Linked DNA regions of Teredinibacter purpureus. The protein of the gene in region 2 interacts with the protein of the main gene of each other region in a pairwise test. Links are inferred from orthologs where the notes say so. Each region holds a gene or a part of one and is shown on either strand. Other genes may lie near its edges.

Evidence for each region.
Region 1: the proteins of H5647_RS06495 (region 2) and ftsA interact in binary tests that used the Escherichia coli proteins (3 or more experiments, as listed by UniProt). The link is inferred for Teredinibacter purpureus from one-to-one orthologs.
Region 3: the proteins of H5647_RS06495 (region 2) and ftsZ interact in binary tests that used the Escherichia coli proteins (3 or more experiments, as listed by UniProt). The link is inferred for Teredinibacter purpureus from one-to-one orthologs.

The regions. Positions count from the first base shown.
Region 1 is NZ_CP060092.1:2,244,932-2,248,659, reverse strand. The notes cover bases 1-2,790. They hold ftsA (cell division protein FtsA), read right to left. Parts: upstream 2,114-2,790; coding sequence 887-2,113; downstream 1-886. Other genes in these bases: H5647_RS09720 (cell division protein FtsQ/DivIB), read right to left, coding at 2,181-2,790; ftsZ (cell division protein FtsZ), read right to left, coding at 1-810. Outside these bases: more of H5647_RS09720, read right to left, coding at 2,791-3,017; H5647_RS09715 (D-alanine--D-alanine ligase), read right to left, coding at 3,056-3,728. UniProt on the Escherichia coli protein: Essential cell division protein that assists in the assembly of the Z ring. May serve as the principal membrane anchor for the Z ring.
Region 2 is NZ_CP060092.1:1,465,239-1,471,741, reverse strand. The notes cover bases 2,127-5,065. They hold H5647_RS06495 (rod shape-determining protein), read right to left. Parts: upstream 4,143-5,065; coding sequence 3,111-4,142; downstream 2,127-3,110. Other genes in these bases: gatA (Asp-tRNA(Asn)/Glu-tRNA(Gln) amidotransferase subunit GatA), read left to right, coding at 4,733-5,065; gatC (Asp-tRNA(Asn)/Glu-tRNA(Gln) amidotransferase subunit GatC), read left to right, coding at 4,376-4,657; mreC (rod shape-determining protein MreC), read right to left, coding at 2,132-2,962; mreD (rod shape-determining protein MreD), read right to left, coding at 2,127-2,132. Also shown: rng (ribonuclease G), read right to left, coding at 1-922; H5647_RS06510 (Maf family protein), read right to left, coding at 931-1,554; more of mreD, read right to left, coding at 1,644-2,126; more of gatA, read left to right, coding at 5,066-6,187; Asp-tRNA(Asn)/Glu-tRNA(Gln) amidotransferase subunit GatB, read left to right, coding at 6,200-6,503. UniProt on the Escherichia coli protein: Forms membrane-associated dynamic filaments that are essential for cell shape determination. Acts by regulating cell wall synthesis and cell elongation, and thus cell shape.
Region 3 is NZ_CP060092.1:2,246,939-2,253,493, reverse strand. Bases 3,565-6,555 are described here. They hold ftsZ (cell division protein FtsZ), read right to left. Parts: upstream 5,645-6,555; coding sequence 4,484-5,644; downstream 3,565-4,483. Other genes in these bases: ftsA (cell division protein FtsA), read right to left, coding at 5,721-6,555; lpxC (UDP-3-O-acyl-N-acetylglucosamine deacetylase), read right to left, coding at 3,565-3,924. In the rest of the region: preprotein translocase subunit SecA, read right to left, coding at 1-1,673; H5647_RS09740 (M23 family metallopeptidase), read right to left, coding at 1,793-2,725; more of lpxC, read right to left, coding at 3,010-3,564. UniProt on the Escherichia coli protein: Essential cell division protein that forms a contractile ring structure (Z ring) at the future cell division site. The regulation of the ring assembly controls the timing and the location of cell division.

The DNA.
Region 1 (3,728 bases), 780 kb from region 2 along the record:
ATCCATACCCGCTGTAATATTAACTAGAATTCCCCGCGCACCCTGCAAATTAACATCTTCCAATAGTGGACTGCGCACTGCGGCTTCTGCGGCTTCTCGCGCACGGTTTTCACCGGTCGAGCTGCCACTTCCCATCATTGCCATACCCATTTCAGACATTACCGTGCGAACATCGGCAAAATCCACGTTGATCATACCAGGCCGAATAATCAAATCTGCTATGCCTTGCACTGCGCCTAACAACACATCATTCGCAGCTTTAAACGCATCAAGAAGTGTCGTAGCTTTACCCAATACAGCCAAAAGCTTTTCGTTAGGTATCGTGATCAGTGAGTCAACGCGATCTTGTAATTGCTTAATACCCTCATCTGCGATCGCCATGCGCTTGCGCCCTTCAAACGGAAACGGCTTGGTTACAACCGCAACCGTTAGAATACCGAGTTCTTTAGCAATTTCCGCGACAACGGGAGCACCACCCGTACCAGTACCACCGCCCATACCGGCCGTAATGAACACCATGTCAGCGCCTTCCAGCACCTCGATAATACGTTCACGATCTTCAAGCGCGGCCTCGCGGCCGATCTGTGGATTTGCGCCTGCGCCAAGGCCCTTGGTAATGCAATGGCCAAGCTGTAAAACCGTTCTTGCATCAACATCTTTCAAAGCTTGAGCGTCAGTGTTTGCACATATAAATTCAACGCCATCTACAGCGTTTGTAATCATATGCTTTACAGCGTTACCGCCGCCGCCGCCAACACCTACAACTTTGATAACCGCGTTCTGCGGAATACTATCAACTAATTCAAACATAAGAGTTCCCCTCTTTATCCCCTTGATTTTGACTACCATTAATGCAACGTCAATTTCGCTGCATCAAATTTCTAAATTACAAGTTTCGTTGAAACCAAGATTTCAACCGACTAATAAAACTTTCACCCTGCTCGGCACCGTATACACTCTCGCCATTTTGATGCATACCGTAAATGAGCAAACCTACGCCGGTCGAGTAAATAGGATTATCAACAATATCTTTCAGCCCACTAATATTAGTGGGTGCCCCTAACCGTACGGGCATATGAAATATTTCTTCTGCTAACTCAATAACACCTTCCATTTTTGAGGTGCCACCCGTTAAAACAATACCTGCTGCAACTAAATGCTCAAACCCACTGCGACGCAACTCTGACTGCACGAGTGTAAACAGTTCGTCATAACGCGGTTCTACCACTTCAGCGAGGGCTTGCCTGGACAAGTTTCGTGCAGGCCTATCGCCAACACTAGGTACTTTTATTGTTTCTTCGGCTCCAGTTAATTTTGCAAGTGCACAAGCATACTTTATCTTAATTTCTTCTGCGTATTGCGTGGGTGTTCGCAATGCCATTGCAATATCATTCGTCACTTGGTCTCCCGCTATAGGGATTACACCCGTATGGCGAATAGCGCCTTCGGTAAAGATTGCGATATCCGTAGTACCGCCTCCAATATCGACCAAGCACACTCCCAATTCTTTTTCATCTTCTGTTAGTACGGAATAAGCTGATGCTAACTGCTCTAGGATGACGTCTTCAACTTCTAAGCCACAACGGCGAATACATTTTTCAATATTCTGAGCCGCATTTACGGCACAGGTCACTAGATGAACCTTCGCTTCCAAGCGAACACCCGACATTCCTAGCGGCTCTTTAACACCTTCTTGCTCATCAATTAAATATTCCTGCGGCAATATATGTAAAATTTTCTGGTCCGCAGGTATAGCAACCGCTTGGGCTGCGTCGATGACTCGATCAAGATCTTGTGCGAACACTTCCCGATCTTTGATCGCAACAATGCCGTGAGAGTTAAGGCTACGAATATGGCTACCCGCAATACCAACGTAGACAGAGTGAATTTCACACCCAGCCATTAACTCAGCTTCTTCAATCGCGCGCTGAATAGATTGCACCGTCGATTCAATATTGACGACCACGCCTTTTTTCATACCGACAGATTTATGCGAACCAATTCCTACAACCGATAGTTCTGTTTCGGCTGATATTTCCCCTACAATCGCAACTACCTTGGATGTCCCTATATCCAGGCCAACAATCATGCGTCCCCCGCTCGAATGTGCCATTTAATTACCCGCCGTTTATTTTAATTTGTTCACCGTCTGCTGCTCGAATATGCCTATCGGGACTTTTTTAGTCTAGTCGCCAGGCCACTGCCATGCCGCTTTCGTAACGCATATCGACCCGTTTTACGCGACCTATGTCGGGCTGCAAATTTGTATCGTATACCAATAAGAAATTGCGTAACTTGGTCAACACATCATATTGGCCAAATACTATTTCAATTCCGTTTTTCAAACTAATAGACCACGCCATTGTTTCATCTACATTCACGCCCGTAAGCACCAATTTTCGACTTGCAAACAGTTCAGTCATTTCCAAATAAGTGCGCGTAATGGCCAAACTCTCGTTTAAAGGCCCAGCTAAACGAGGCAAATGGCTCAACGAAACATTCTCGTCAATAACTATTACTGCACCCTCGTTGCTAATAAACGCATCATCAGCCCAACGGGCTATCGGTTTTTCTTCATTCACTTCAATCAACAAACCATCTGGCCAACTGCGCTGAACACTCGCCGATTTAACCCAAGGCTCTATCTGTAATCGCAACTGTAAATCAACCAAATTAACATCAACGAAGTTACTGCTAATTTGGTCCATTACCATCTTTTGAATATTCTTCTGGGATAAGTACGTAAATTCTCCCTTGACGACAATATTCGCAACGGGCTTGTTAACCAAGGATTGAAACTTGCTATACAGCTCTTTCCAATTCACAAAATAGAATACAAAACCACTGAACCCTATAAAAAAACAAAACCTCAAAAAACGCATGCTACGCGGATAAATAGCGCCACTACTGCTATCACCCTTTGACTTTTTTACAGCACCTTTGACCGAATCGCTTGCTGCGCGACGTGGCTTAAGCGTACGCTCACGCTTTACTCCTCGCTTTCGATCTAAAGACATACACCGCCCAAAATACCGTTACCATTATTGTCTCGTCGCTAATCCAGCGTTAGCGTCAATATTTCCGTTACCAAACGGCTAAAATCTATTCCTTCGGCCTTGGCTGCCATTGGCACCAAACTATGATCGGTCATGCCGGGAACAGTGTTCACCTCTAAGAGATAAAACGCTCCACACTCATCTTGCATTACATCCACACGACCCCACCCCTCACAACCAATCGAGTCAAAGGCCCGAACCGCCAACGCTTTTATCTCGGCGAGTTGCTCTACACTTAAGCTAGACGGGCATTTATAACGCGTATTGTTCGACTGGTATTTTGCGTCGTAATCATAAAAATCATTATCAGTTTCCAACTCAACCGGCTCGAGTGCTTGCCCATTTAAAATTGCAACCGAAAACTCTGCACCTGTAATTTTTTGCTCGGCCAAAACTAAGTGATCGAATCCATTGGCGTACTCAAAAGCCTTAACTAGGGCGCTGGCGGAATCAGCGGTACACATACCAATACTAGACCCTTCGCGTACGGGCTTTACAAACACAGTGCCACCGAGGCTCGTGATTATCGCTTGCATATCAGAATCATTTTTTACCACGTGATAGCGTGGTGTTGACAAACCTTCAGACAACCAAATTTGCTTGGTTTTTAATTTGTCCATTGCTATTGCTGAAGCGGTATGACGGCTGCCCGTATACGGCTTACCCATTAAA
Region 2 (6,503 bases):
CTATTGTACTCATGGCTTCTGTTTGCTCAACGATCAAATAACCGCCAGACTTCAGAACAACCCTGTTATCGAGGGCCCGCTGAATTTCTTCTTCTACGCCGTATAAATCAAACAGCGGCCGTTCACCAGGGTAATGCTCAATTCTGCCGCCTATTTCAGGCGCATAATGCTCCGCAAATTTCTCCATCTTGGCGAAGGATTCGCGTGAATCAATGCGTATTTTTTCTATATTGGAGCGCATGAGGTCGCGAATAGTGCGCATATAGAGCGGAAGATCTTCGTAGATAATATCCGGTGCGGCGGCATTTTTAATTCGGTCGGCCAGATCATGCCAAAGACGAAAAATAAACGGGATATCGGCTCGGAGATCCTCCTCAGATGCACCCTCTGCAACGGTTCTAATAATAAAACCACCACCGGGATATTGATCGGAGTATTCCTCCGCTAACTTTCCGACTAAACCTTTTAGCCGCTCGCGCTCAGTTTCATCTTCAATACGGTTAGAAACGCCAATGTGATCACTGTTCGGCATGTACACTAAATAACGCGCTGAGACGGAAAGCTGTGACGTTAAGCGAGCGCCTTTGGTGCTAATAGGATCTTTGGCTACTTGCACCAGTAAATCTTGGCCTTCACGTAAATGATCGCGTATATCAGCCTCGGCGTTGCCACGCTCTTCAATGCCGTTTTCATTTAACGCGGGAATATCCGATACGTGAATAAACCCCGCCTTAGCCTGACCTATATCGACGAAGGCGGCCTGCATACCGGGCAATACACGCACGACTTTGCCCTTATAAATATTACCAACAAACCCTTTTGTGCGCGCGCGCTCTACGAACACCTCTTGCAGAACACCATTTTCAACAAGCGCTGCGCGGGTTTCAGTAGGGCCAAAATTGACTAGGATTTCTTCACTCATACGGTCATCTATTGATTCGTTGCTTGCCCTATAGGCACATTAAACCGATTAAGTAACGCGGCCGTTTCGAACAATGGCAGCCCCATCACACCTGAATAGCTACCGTCTATTCGCTCTATAAAAATAGCGGCTAGACCTTGAATGCCATACCCACCGGCTTTATCGGCGGGTTCACCTGTTTGCCAATAAGCCTGCGCCTCACGGAGGGTGATGTTACGACAATATACCCGCGTGGTATTAATGACCGTTTCTATAGTATCACCCAAGCATACCGATACAGCAGTCATCACTTCATGGGATGTTTCACTTATGGCCATTAACATGGCCACAGCCTCGGCCTTGTTATTGGGTTTTTCGAGTACTGCGCCCGCACAAACGACAATAGTATCTGCACCAAGAACCGGCACCCTGCAGCTCGGTTTCATTTCGCCGTGAACTTTATAGCCTGCAAGGGCTTTTGTTTCGGCAAGCCTATGAACGTAATCCGTTGGGTTTTCGTCCGGCTCACGCGTCTCGGGTACATCGGCTACTATGCATTGATATTGGACGCCAATTTGCTCTAACAGTTCGCGCCGCCGAGGAGAACGAGAGGCAAGGATAAGATGTGGTACAACACGGTCTTGAGAATTCAACAACAACCCCTTCGCTTTTGTTAATAGTAGGTTTTAATTCACCGAGTGAATGGTTACGGATAAAAAAAGTAAGGCGGGAAGTTTACCACTCAAGCAAGTCGATAACGCTGGCGAATTCGCTGAATCACAAAAACAAGTAAAGGCCAGCACAGCGCACTCATAACGGTGGGCAATATCAATAATTGTGCCGGAGAACGGTAACCTGCAAGGCCTTGTATCCAGTTCACAACGACTTGGTGTGTACCGACCAATACAAAAATCCACAGCGACTGATGCCAAACTGAATAATTACGGATTCGCTGGTAAGACAGTAAACAAATGTAAGCCAGGACAGTGAGGGCCAGCGCATGCGCTCCCCAAACCGTGACCTCGACAACATCTTGAACAAGACCGGCGCTCCAGGCGAAGAGCATCCCAATATGCTGCGGTGAGTGCATCACCCAATAAACGACCAACATGCACACGATTTCGGGACGGAGGTAAGCCGCTTCTTGGGAGAGCGGGAATACGGCAATAAGCAGCCCACACAAAAGGCTAATAACAATCAATACAACCGGGCGCCCGCGCTCTACAACCACTAAGGCACCACTTCCGAAGGCGGCTGGTCAAACACCAGTAACACATGCCGGCTCTTATTCATTTCGGCCATAGGCCGTGCAATAACTTGCGCAAAAGGCTTACCAGGATCAAAGCGTACTTCGACAACTTCGGCAACTGGGTAACCAATAGGAAAACGCTGCCCTAGGCCGGAGCTGACCAATAGGTCGCCGGCTTGAATATCCACCGTATTTGACACGTGCCGTATCGCTAGTTGATACAAGCTCCCGATACCTTCGGCCACTAACCGAACACCATTGCGATTAATCTGAACAGGTAAAGCATGCGTGGTGTCGGTAATGAGTAATACATGGCTGCTGCCCATTCCCACACTCACAACCTGCCCCATTAGCCCTGAAGCATCAACCATAGCCTGACCGACATACACGCCGTCGTTACGGCCCTTATTAATAATCACTTTGTGGATGGTGGGGTCGGGTGCAACGCCAATAAGCTCGGCGATAATCACCCGATCTTCAAGCATATCAGCCGAATTCAGCAGTTGACGAAGTCGCGTGTTTTCGGCGGATAACGACGCCATTTGCTGAAGTTTACGTTTATGAACCAGTAGCTCCGTACGTAAAGCATCATTTTCCTGCTGGAGACGCCCGCGCGACATTACACGATTATCGGCCCAGTCACTCGCGCGAGCGGGCAAATCTGACACCCAATACAAGGGCGCGGAAAAATCCGTAGCGTGGTTTTCAATCGATTCAAACCAATCGGTATAAAGGTAGGTATAAGCGAGCCCGAGAGACGCGATGATTAGCACCACGACACGAACAGAGAGAGAGGGACCTTGGCGAAACAGCGGTTTGATGGCGGGCTCCGTTGTATAGTTGTTGCGCCGTTAATGGTTTAATTTCATATCGGCACCGCTAAAGCGGAGCTGATATGAATTGCGCGCTAGAGAGAAACGTAACGTTTGCTCATATTACGTCATCCTACAGGTGCGCGCCTTAATAGACTAAATCGACGGAGTCTTGATCCATTAGTTCCATTGCACGGCCACCACCACGGGCAACACAGGTCAATGGGTCTTCTGCGACCACAACCGGCAAACCGGTTTCCTCACTCAACAATCGATCGAGATCGCGCAACAAAGCGCCACCACCGGTTAACACCAAGCCACTTTCGGCAATATCCGACGCTAGCTCAGGCGGCGATTGCTCCAGAGCACTTTTAACCGACTGGACGATCCCCGAAAGCGGCTCTTGTAACGCCTCCAACACTTCATCGCTATTGAGGGTGAAACTCTTGGGTACGCCTTCAGCAAGATTGCGGCCACGCACATCGATTTCCAATACTTCACTGCCCGCATAAGCACAGCCAATTTCTTTCTTAATGCGTTCGGCCGTCGCGTCGCCAATAACACTACCGTATTTACGGCGTACGAAATTAACAATCGCTTCGTCGAAACGATCACCGCCAACACGTACAGAGTCAGACAACACGACACCGTTAAGCGAAATAATAGCGATTTCAGTCGTACCACCACCAATATCCACCACCATGGAACCTGTCGCTTCAGATACGCTCAAACCCGCGCCTATGGCCGCAGCCATAGGCTCTTCAATCAATCGTACTTCACGTGCACCTGCGCCCAGCACCGATTCACGGATAGCCCGTTTCTCCACCTCGGTAGACAAACACGGTACGCAAACCAATACACGAGGGCTTGGCTGAAACCAGCTATTCTCGTGCACTTTTTTGATGAAGTGCTGCAACATTTTTTCCGTTACCTGAAAATCTGCGATTACGCCGTCTTTTAAGGGGCGAATAGCCGTAATGTTACCCGGTGTGCGACCAAGCATACGCTTGGCTGCCATGCCCACCGCCTCAACCGATTTCTGCCCGTTTTGATTACGAATGGCAACAACGGAAGGCTCGTCGAGCACAATACCGCGTTCACGAACATAAATAAGAGTGTTTGCTGTACCTAAATCAATAGATAAATCGTTGGAAAAAAGACCGCGTAAACGCTTAAACATATTTTTTAAAACCTTGTTTTTTCGGCCAGAGTGAATTTACGCTGGCTAGAAAATTCTGTTTTTTTCATCCGATTGGATTGTCGTCGGCTAACAGCCCTAAAAATGCACACAACAACCGACAAATCCTTAGATTGTGGGCACTCTATCAACGCCGGGGATTTTGGGCAAGGCGCAAATATGGTAACGTTACGCGTTTAGTGTAATTACCTCCCCAACGCTTTCAGGAGCTTAGCGTGAACCCTTCAGAAATTGAAAAATTGGCCAACTTGGCCCGCTTAAAAATAAGCGAAGAAACTATTGAAGAAACAGCCAAAAGCATTACGGAAGTACTTGCGCTAGTTGATCAATTACAAGCGGCAGATACAGACGGCACCACGCCTATGGCCCACCCTTTAGATGCCACCCAACGGTTACGTGCCGATAAGGTCACCGAGCCGAATCAGCGAGGACAGTTTCAAGCCATTGCGCCCGCGACTGAAAACGGCCTTTATCTTGTGCCCAAAGTCATCGAATAAACGCAACAGCGCTATAACCAATACACCACTTGCAGCCCCACATTCCTTTACCAGGACTCATATCAGGATCACGTAATGCATAACCTGACCATTGCCGAAATCATTCGCGGTTTACGCGCGAAAACATTTTCGAGTGAAGACATTACCCGTCACTATCTGGAGCGTATCAAATCGCTCGATACGGCCTATAACAGCTTTATAACCGTGACAGAAGCGCAGGCTATCGCTAGCGCTAAAGCCGCCGATCTTCGACTGGCCGAAGGTGACGCCCATCCATTATGCGGTGTGCCTTTCGCCCACAAAGACATTTTCTGCACCGACGGCGTTAAAACAACCTGCGGCTCGAAGATGCTCGATAATTTTGTACCGCCCTACAATGCTACCGTCGTCCAAAACTATCTAGACGCCGGTGCCGTGATGCTAGGCAAAACCAATATGGATGAGTTCGCAATGGGCTCATCCAATGAGACCAGCTATTTTGGGCCAGTGAAAAACCCGTGGAACACGAGCTGTGTACCCGGCGGCTCGTCGGGTGGTTCCGCCGCTGCAGTGGCCGCACGCATGGCGCCTGCCGCTACCGCAACCGATACAGGCGGCTCTATTCGCCAGCCCGCGGCGTTGTGCGGCATTACGGGTATTAAACCCACCTACGGGCGTGTCTCTCGCTGGGGCATGATTGCCTTTGCTTCGAGTTTGGATCAAGCCGGCGTCATGACACGTACGGCTGAAGACGCAGCCATAATGCTCAATGTAATGGCCAGCTTCGACAGCAAAGATTCCACCTGTGTCGATGAGCCCTTAAGTGATTACACCGCAACCCTCAACGACTCGCTAGAAGGCGTTACCATTGGTGTACCCCAAGAATATTTCGGCGAAGGCCTAAACCCCGGCACACAATCAGCCGTAGAAGCGGCCATTAAAGAGTATGAAAAGGCCGGCGCCACAATCAAATCAATCTCGTTACCTCATTCACATTTAGCGGTACCGGCGTATTACGTTATTGCTCCTGCCGAATGTTCCGCGAATTTATCGCGCTTCGATGGTGTACGTTACGGCCATCGCTGTGATAACCCAAAAAACTTAGAAGACCTCTACACACGCTCACGCGGAGAAGGCTTTGGAGATGAAGTTAAGCGTCGTATTTTAGTGGGCGCCTACTGTTTGTCGGCCGGCTATTACGATGCTTATTACGGTAAAGCCCAACAAGTTCGTCGCTTGATCAAACAAGATTTTGTTAACGCGTTTAAGGAGGTCGATGTCATTATGGGGCCAACTTCACCGTCTCCTGCGTTCGAATTCGGCGAAAAGGGTGACGACCCCGTTGCGATGTACCTAGAAGACATCTACACCATTGCGACCAATCTTGCCGGGCTTCCGGGCATGTCCATTCCGTGCGGTCTCGTCGATAACAAGCCCGTAGGCTTGCAGCTAATCGGCAATTATTTTGCCGAAGGCAAGTTATTAAACCTCGCGCATCAATACCAGCAAGCAACGGACTTCCACACCGCTGCTCCGGCTTCCATCACGTAAGGAGTAATCAATATGGAATGGGAAACGGTTATAGGGTTGGAGGTACACGTACAACTGGCCACCAACAGCAAAATATTTTCTGGTTCCAGCATCGCCTTCGGTGCTGAGCCCAACACGCAAGCATGCGCAATCGACTTGGCCATGCCCGGCACTCTACCAACACCAAACGAGCAAGCGTTTCGCTACGCCACTATGTTTGGCCTGGCCGTGAACGCCGAAATAGGTAAGCGTTCCGTATTCGAACGCAAAAACTACTTTTACCCCGACTTACCTAAAGGCTATCAAACCACGCAGTTGGACGAACCTATTGTGGGGC
Region 3 (6,555 bases), 780 kb from region 2 along the record:
CCGATAATATGCAACCCGCCAGCGTCTAGCACTATTTGGTGTCGAACCTTCCAATCCGCTTTAATCGCCTCCACTTCGGTTTCTGTTGGGTTCTGAAGTTTTGAAACTTCAACTTCCCACTTACCGCCCAAAACAATATCGGTACCACGACCCGCCATATTCGTAGCGATAGTTACCGCACCAGGACGCCCCGCCTCAGCAATAATATCGGCCTCACGATCGTGTTGTTTAGCATTAAGAACTTCGTGTTTTATTCCCGCCGCATTTAATCGTTTAGACATTTCCTCGGATGTTTCTACCGAAGCGGTACCGACCAATACAGGCGCCTTTTTTTCGCGAAAAGCCTTAACATCTTCAATGATAGCTTCGTACTTATCCTCTACATTCAGAAAGATAAGGTCATTCAAGTCTTGGCGAGATACAGGTCTGTTGGTAGGAATGACGACCACATCCAAGCCATATATCTGTCGGAATTCAAACGCTTCAGTATCTGCTGTGCCCGTCATACCAGACAATTTTGGGTATAATCTAAAATAATTCTGAAAGGTAGTCGATGCCATAGTCTGGCTTTCAGCCTGAATATTAACGCCTTCTTTCGCCTCAATTGCTTGGTGCAGCCCCTCGGACAAACGTCGTCCTTGCATTGTTCGGCCTGTATGCTCATCAATAAGCACCACTTGGTTTTCCTGCACAATGTATTCAACATCTCGCTGATAGAGGTGATGAGCACGCAAGCCAGAATTGATGTGGTGTACCAAACCTAGATTAGAAGCTTGATACAAGCTTTCATCATTTTTGAGCAAGCCCGCACCAATCAGTAACTCTTCCACGAGCTGGTGCCCAGTCTCGGTCAACTCGATCGAACGAACTTTTTCATCAATAGTAAAGTGGCCGATTTCAGTGGGTTCTTCTTCGTCAGATTCAGGCTGGAGTTTTAACTGAGGAATTAGCGCATTGATTTTCTTGTAGAGTAGGGAGCTATCTTCAGCAGCACCCGAAATTATAAGCGGCGTTCTTGCCTCATCGATCAAAATCGAATCCACTTCATCGATAACAGCAAAAAACAAAGGCCGCTGTACGCGATCCTCTTTTCTCAACGCCATATTATCTCGAAGGTAATCGAAACCAAACTCGTTATTCGTACCGTATGTGATGTCAGCTCGGTACGCATTGTACTTTTCTTGCGGGTCCTGCATTGAAACAATGGAACCAACGGTCATTCCTAATGCTTCGTATACAGGGCGCATCCAATTTGAATCTCGAGTAGCCAGGTAATCGTTCACTGTTACAATATGAACACCCTTCCCAGGAATTGCATTTAAATAAGTCGCGAGTGTCGCAACAAGCGTTTTACCTTCACCTGTTTTCATTTCTGAAATCCGACCCTGATGTAAGGTCATACCGCCTATCATCTGCACATCGAAGTGACGCATAGCCATCGCTCTGCGACTTGCCTCTCGAACGGTTGCAAAAGCCTCAGGCAGAAGCTGCTCTAGCGTTTCACCCTTCTCATAACGCTCACGATATTCAATTGTTTTCCCTTTTAACTCATCGTCAGATAGCGCTTCTATCTGAGTTTCTAACGCGTTTATTTGTTGGACAACTTTGCCCATTTTCTTTAGCTCGCGATCATTTTTTGAACCAAATACGGCTCTAAAGAGTTTACCTAACATAAGATTTCCAGCCAGTGAGCGAGCAAAAAAGCTCGGCAGTGTGTAAAAGTTTTGGTGTGGTACGACAAATATGGAGGCCTAGCAATGTGACGATATGATTGCTGGCTAAGGGGGGAGTGCTATCTACTAGCCCTATGAATATAGGTGGCAGGGTCGACCGTACGACCATTTTTGTATACTTCAAAGTGGACATGCGGGCCGGTCGAGCGGCCGCTCGAGCCCATTAACGCAACGATTTGGCCTTTTTTGACCACGTCGCCAACGTTCACTAGATTCTCTTTACAGTGAGCATACCGTGTCTTAAAGCCGTTACCGTGGTTAACTTCAACCATCTCACCATAGCCGTAACGCTCACCAGACCACGTTACAACCCCAGCGGCAACCGCAACGATATCTGAACCTTCTTTACCGGCAAAATCAACACCAGCATGCCATGCTATCCGACCGTTAAACGGATCGCTACGGCGACCATACCGAGAAGACATCCACCCTTTTTTTATAGGGCGGCCAGCCAGAAATACATCGTTCTGTAATTTACGCTTAGCCATTAAGGCTTCTAATGTATCGAGCTGCTGTCGGCGGTCGTCGATTTGTTCGCCGAGCTGTTCTAACACCAATTTAAATTCGGGTGCAGCGTAATTAGCGCCGTCTATATTCTGCTCTGGCCCACCCAACGCGGGCACTCGGCTGAAGTCAAACTCACCATTATCCAATTTTGCCATCGACGTCAAACGTTCGCCAAGTGCGTCTAAACGCACCAATCGAGCTTGAAGTTCGGCAACACGTAAGGTTATAGCGGCAAGTTTTTTCTCTGTAAAATACTGCGCTTCTTCAACTTGCTGCTGTTGCAACGCCAAAGATTCCGTCCACGCTTGAGTGGCATCTGGAGTTAGAACATCATTGGCATCATTATTAGCGAAGTGCGTAACAGCCAAGGTGGCAGCTCCGACCGGAATACCTACCATACAGGCAGAGAGTAACGCACGCGTCCAACCACCCAGCGTAAAACTGCGGGTGCTACCGTGGCGCTTACTCACTACGATTATTTTCATCGATTAATCTGCACGCTGGTGCCTGTTGTTACGATTGACGTATTCGTTTCTGGAAGATTGCATTACCAGAGACAGAGAATACTATGTGATTCCGTCACTTTATATTAATAGTTGTGCACGGCGAGCAAACTGGCAAGCCCACTCGTCCATCAGATGCAGTCGGTCAACTATTGCACCGAACTATGGCACACCTAACCACGAAACATCAACTCCATATGCATTTTGGATACGGATTATAGTCTTTTTTATTCTTAATTTCGTAAATTTGACCAACAGCCTGCAGGCTATGAAACCGCCATCAAAGGCTTTACATAGGATATAGGCGCTTCTTCATCATCTTCAAAGGTCACCACTTCCCACGCGTCTTTCTGTTTGATCAACTCTCTAAGCGACTTATTGTTCAAACCATGACCGGACTTAAACGCTTTAAATTCGCCTATTAAGCTGGTGCCCAGCAGATAAAGATCGCCGATAGCATCGAGAACCTTATGCTTTACAAACTCATCTTCATAGCGCAAACCATCATCGTTTAAAATTCGATACTTATCGACCACAATAGCGTTATCGACACTTCCACCTTTGGCGAGCCCTTTGGAGCGTAAATATTCTATTTCATGCATAAAACCGAAAGTACGTGCACGTGAAACTTCTTTAACGAACGATGTGCTTGAAAAATCTACGGTAGCATCTAATTTACGCCCTTTGAACACAGGGTGATCAAATTCAATTGCAAAAGTAACCTTAAAACCATTAAAAGGTAGGAAAGCGGCTTCTTTATCGCCGTCTCTCACAACTACCTTTTTCTTAATACGTATAAACTTCTTAGGGGCAGCCTGCTCTTGGATACCCGCGGACTGAATTAGAAATACAAATGGGCCCGCACTGCCGTCCATAATAGGTACTTCGTCAGCACTCACTTCAATAATGGCGTTGTCGATACCGAGCCCGGCCATTGCAGAAAGTAAATGTTCAACGGTAGAGACGCGAACGTCACCATTTACTAACGTAGTAGAAAGTGTGGTGTCCCCTACATTTTCAGCCTTAGCTTCAATCTCTACAACGGGACTTAAATCCACTCGTCGAAAGACGATACCAGCATCAATCGGTGCGGGACGCAGGGTTAAATACACCTTTTGTCCTGTGTGTAGACCAACACCGGTCGCTCTGATTTCATTTTTCAGTGTTCGTTGCTTTATCATTCAATCGTGTCTCAAAGGTAGGCTGGAAAGCGGCGCGCATAATAACAGAACGCATACGCCAAACCAACCTATCTGACCATTATTTAACCAATATTGACCGCTACTATTCATACTTTTGTTCAGGGGTAATCTCGATAATACCGATCCAAGCTCGAGCGATATAAAAAGACTCTATTTCAGACTATTGAGAGCCCATTCGGTTCAGCGTGAACCTCTCTCCTGAACGATGTTGAGGTTACCACTTTTGCTAGATCAAACGTCGTATTACGTCAAATTTTGAGCGCTAACGCGCCAAATTAAGATAAATTAGGCCCGTCATTATATCTTCAATCGACTTCACACCTTCAAACTACTTCAAACATAGAGCGCACGTCAGATAACGTCCTATAGTGCGCAGCCATGGGGGAACCCCATGGCTGCTGCAAGTTTGAGCCTGTTGAGGCAGCCACATCCATGTGTTCTCCGGCATCGCCGAAGAAGAGCGGGGAACTCACCGCCACACATCACATTTATTACATCACATTCAGCTGAGCCATACTCTCTCGCATAAAACGAAAAATTAGTCAGCTTGGCGACGAAGAAATGCTGGAATATCGAGATATTCCAAATCTTTTTCCTGTGGTTCCACTTCCGGCGCTACCTTGGTCTGCTGTGTATTTCGAATAATAGTAGGACGATCCAATTCACTATAATTCGGACGGCCGTCAGCTGTGCGCGTGTTATCAATTACCACTTTTGTAGGTGGTGCTTGTTGAACTCGCTCACCTGCGCCTAACCCGGTTGCAACAACCGTTACGCGCAACTCGTTCGACATATCTGGGTCAATTACAGTACCCACTACAACCGTTGCATCGCCGGACGCAAATTCTTCAATCGTATCACCCACCTCTGTGAATTCGCCCAAGGAAAGATCCATACCCGCTGTAATATTAACTAGAATTCCCCGCGCACCCTGCAAATTAACATCTTCCAATAGTGGACTGCGCACTGCGGCTTCTGCGGCTTCTCGCGCACGGTTTTCACCGGTCGAGCTGCCACTTCCCATCATTGCCATACCCATTTCAGACATTACCGTGCGAACATCGGCAAAATCCACGTTGATCATACCAGGCCGAATAATCAAATCTGCTATGCCTTGCACTGCGCCTAACAACACATCATTCGCAGCTTTAAACGCATCAAGAAGTGTCGTAGCTTTACCCAATACAGCCAAAAGCTTTTCGTTAGGTATCGTGATCAGTGAGTCAACGCGATCTTGTAATTGCTTAATACCCTCATCTGCGATCGCCATGCGCTTGCGCCCTTCAAACGGAAACGGCTTGGTTACAACCGCAACCGTTAGAATACCGAGTTCTTTAGCAATTTCCGCGACAACGGGAGCACCACCCGTACCAGTACCACCGCCCATACCGGCCGTAATGAACACCATGTCAGCGCCTTCCAGCACCTCGATAATACGTTCACGATCTTCAAGCGCGGCCTCGCGGCCGATCTGTGGATTTGCGCCTGCGCCAAGGCCCTTGGTAATGCAATGGCCAAGCTGTAAAACCGTTCTTGCATCAACATCTTTCAAAGCTTGAGCGTCAGTGTTTGCACATATAAATTCAACGCCATCTACAGCGTTTGTAATCATATGCTTTACAGCGTTACCGCCGCCGCCGCCAACACCTACAACTTTGATAACCGCGTTCTGCGGAATACTATCAACTAATTCAAACATAAGAGTTCCCCTCTTTATCCCCTTGATTTTGACTACCATTAATGCAACGTCAATTTCGCTGCATCAAATTTCTAAATTACAAGTTTCGTTGAAACCAAGATTTCAACCGACTAATAAAACTTTCACCCTGCTCGGCACCGTATACACTCTCGCCATTTTGATGCATACCGTAAATGAGCAAACCTACGCCGGTCGAGTAAATAGGATTATCAACAATATCTTTCAGCCCACTAATATTAGTGGGTGCCCCTAACCGTACGGGCATATGAAATATTTCTTCTGCTAACTCAATAACACCTTCCATTTTTGAGGTGCCACCCGTTAAAACAATACCTGCTGCAACTAAATGCTCAAACCCACTGCGACGCAACTCTGACTGCACGAGTGTAAACAGTTCGTCATAACGCGGTTCTACCACTTCAGCGAGGGCTTGCCTGGACAAGTTTCGTGCAGGCCTATCGCCAACACTAGGTACTTTTATTGTTTCTTCGGCTCCAGTTAATTTTGCAAGTGCACAAGCATACTTTATCTTAATTTCTTCTGCGTATTGCGTGGGTGTTCGCAATGCCATTGCAATATCATTCGTCACTTGGTCTCCCGCTATAGGGATTACACCCGTATGGCGAATAGCGCCTTCGGTAAAGATTGCGATATCCGTAGTACCGCCTCCAATATCGACCAAGCACACTCCCAATTCTTTTTCATCTTCTGTTAGTACGGAATAAGCTGATGCTAACTGCTCTAGGATGACGTCTTCAACTTCTAAGCCACAACGGCGAATACATTTTTCAATATTCTGAGCCGCATTTACGGCACAGGTCACTAGATGAACCTTCGCTTCCAAGCGAACACCCGACATTCCTAGCGGCTCTTTAACACCTTCTTGCTCATCAATTAAATATTCCTGCGGC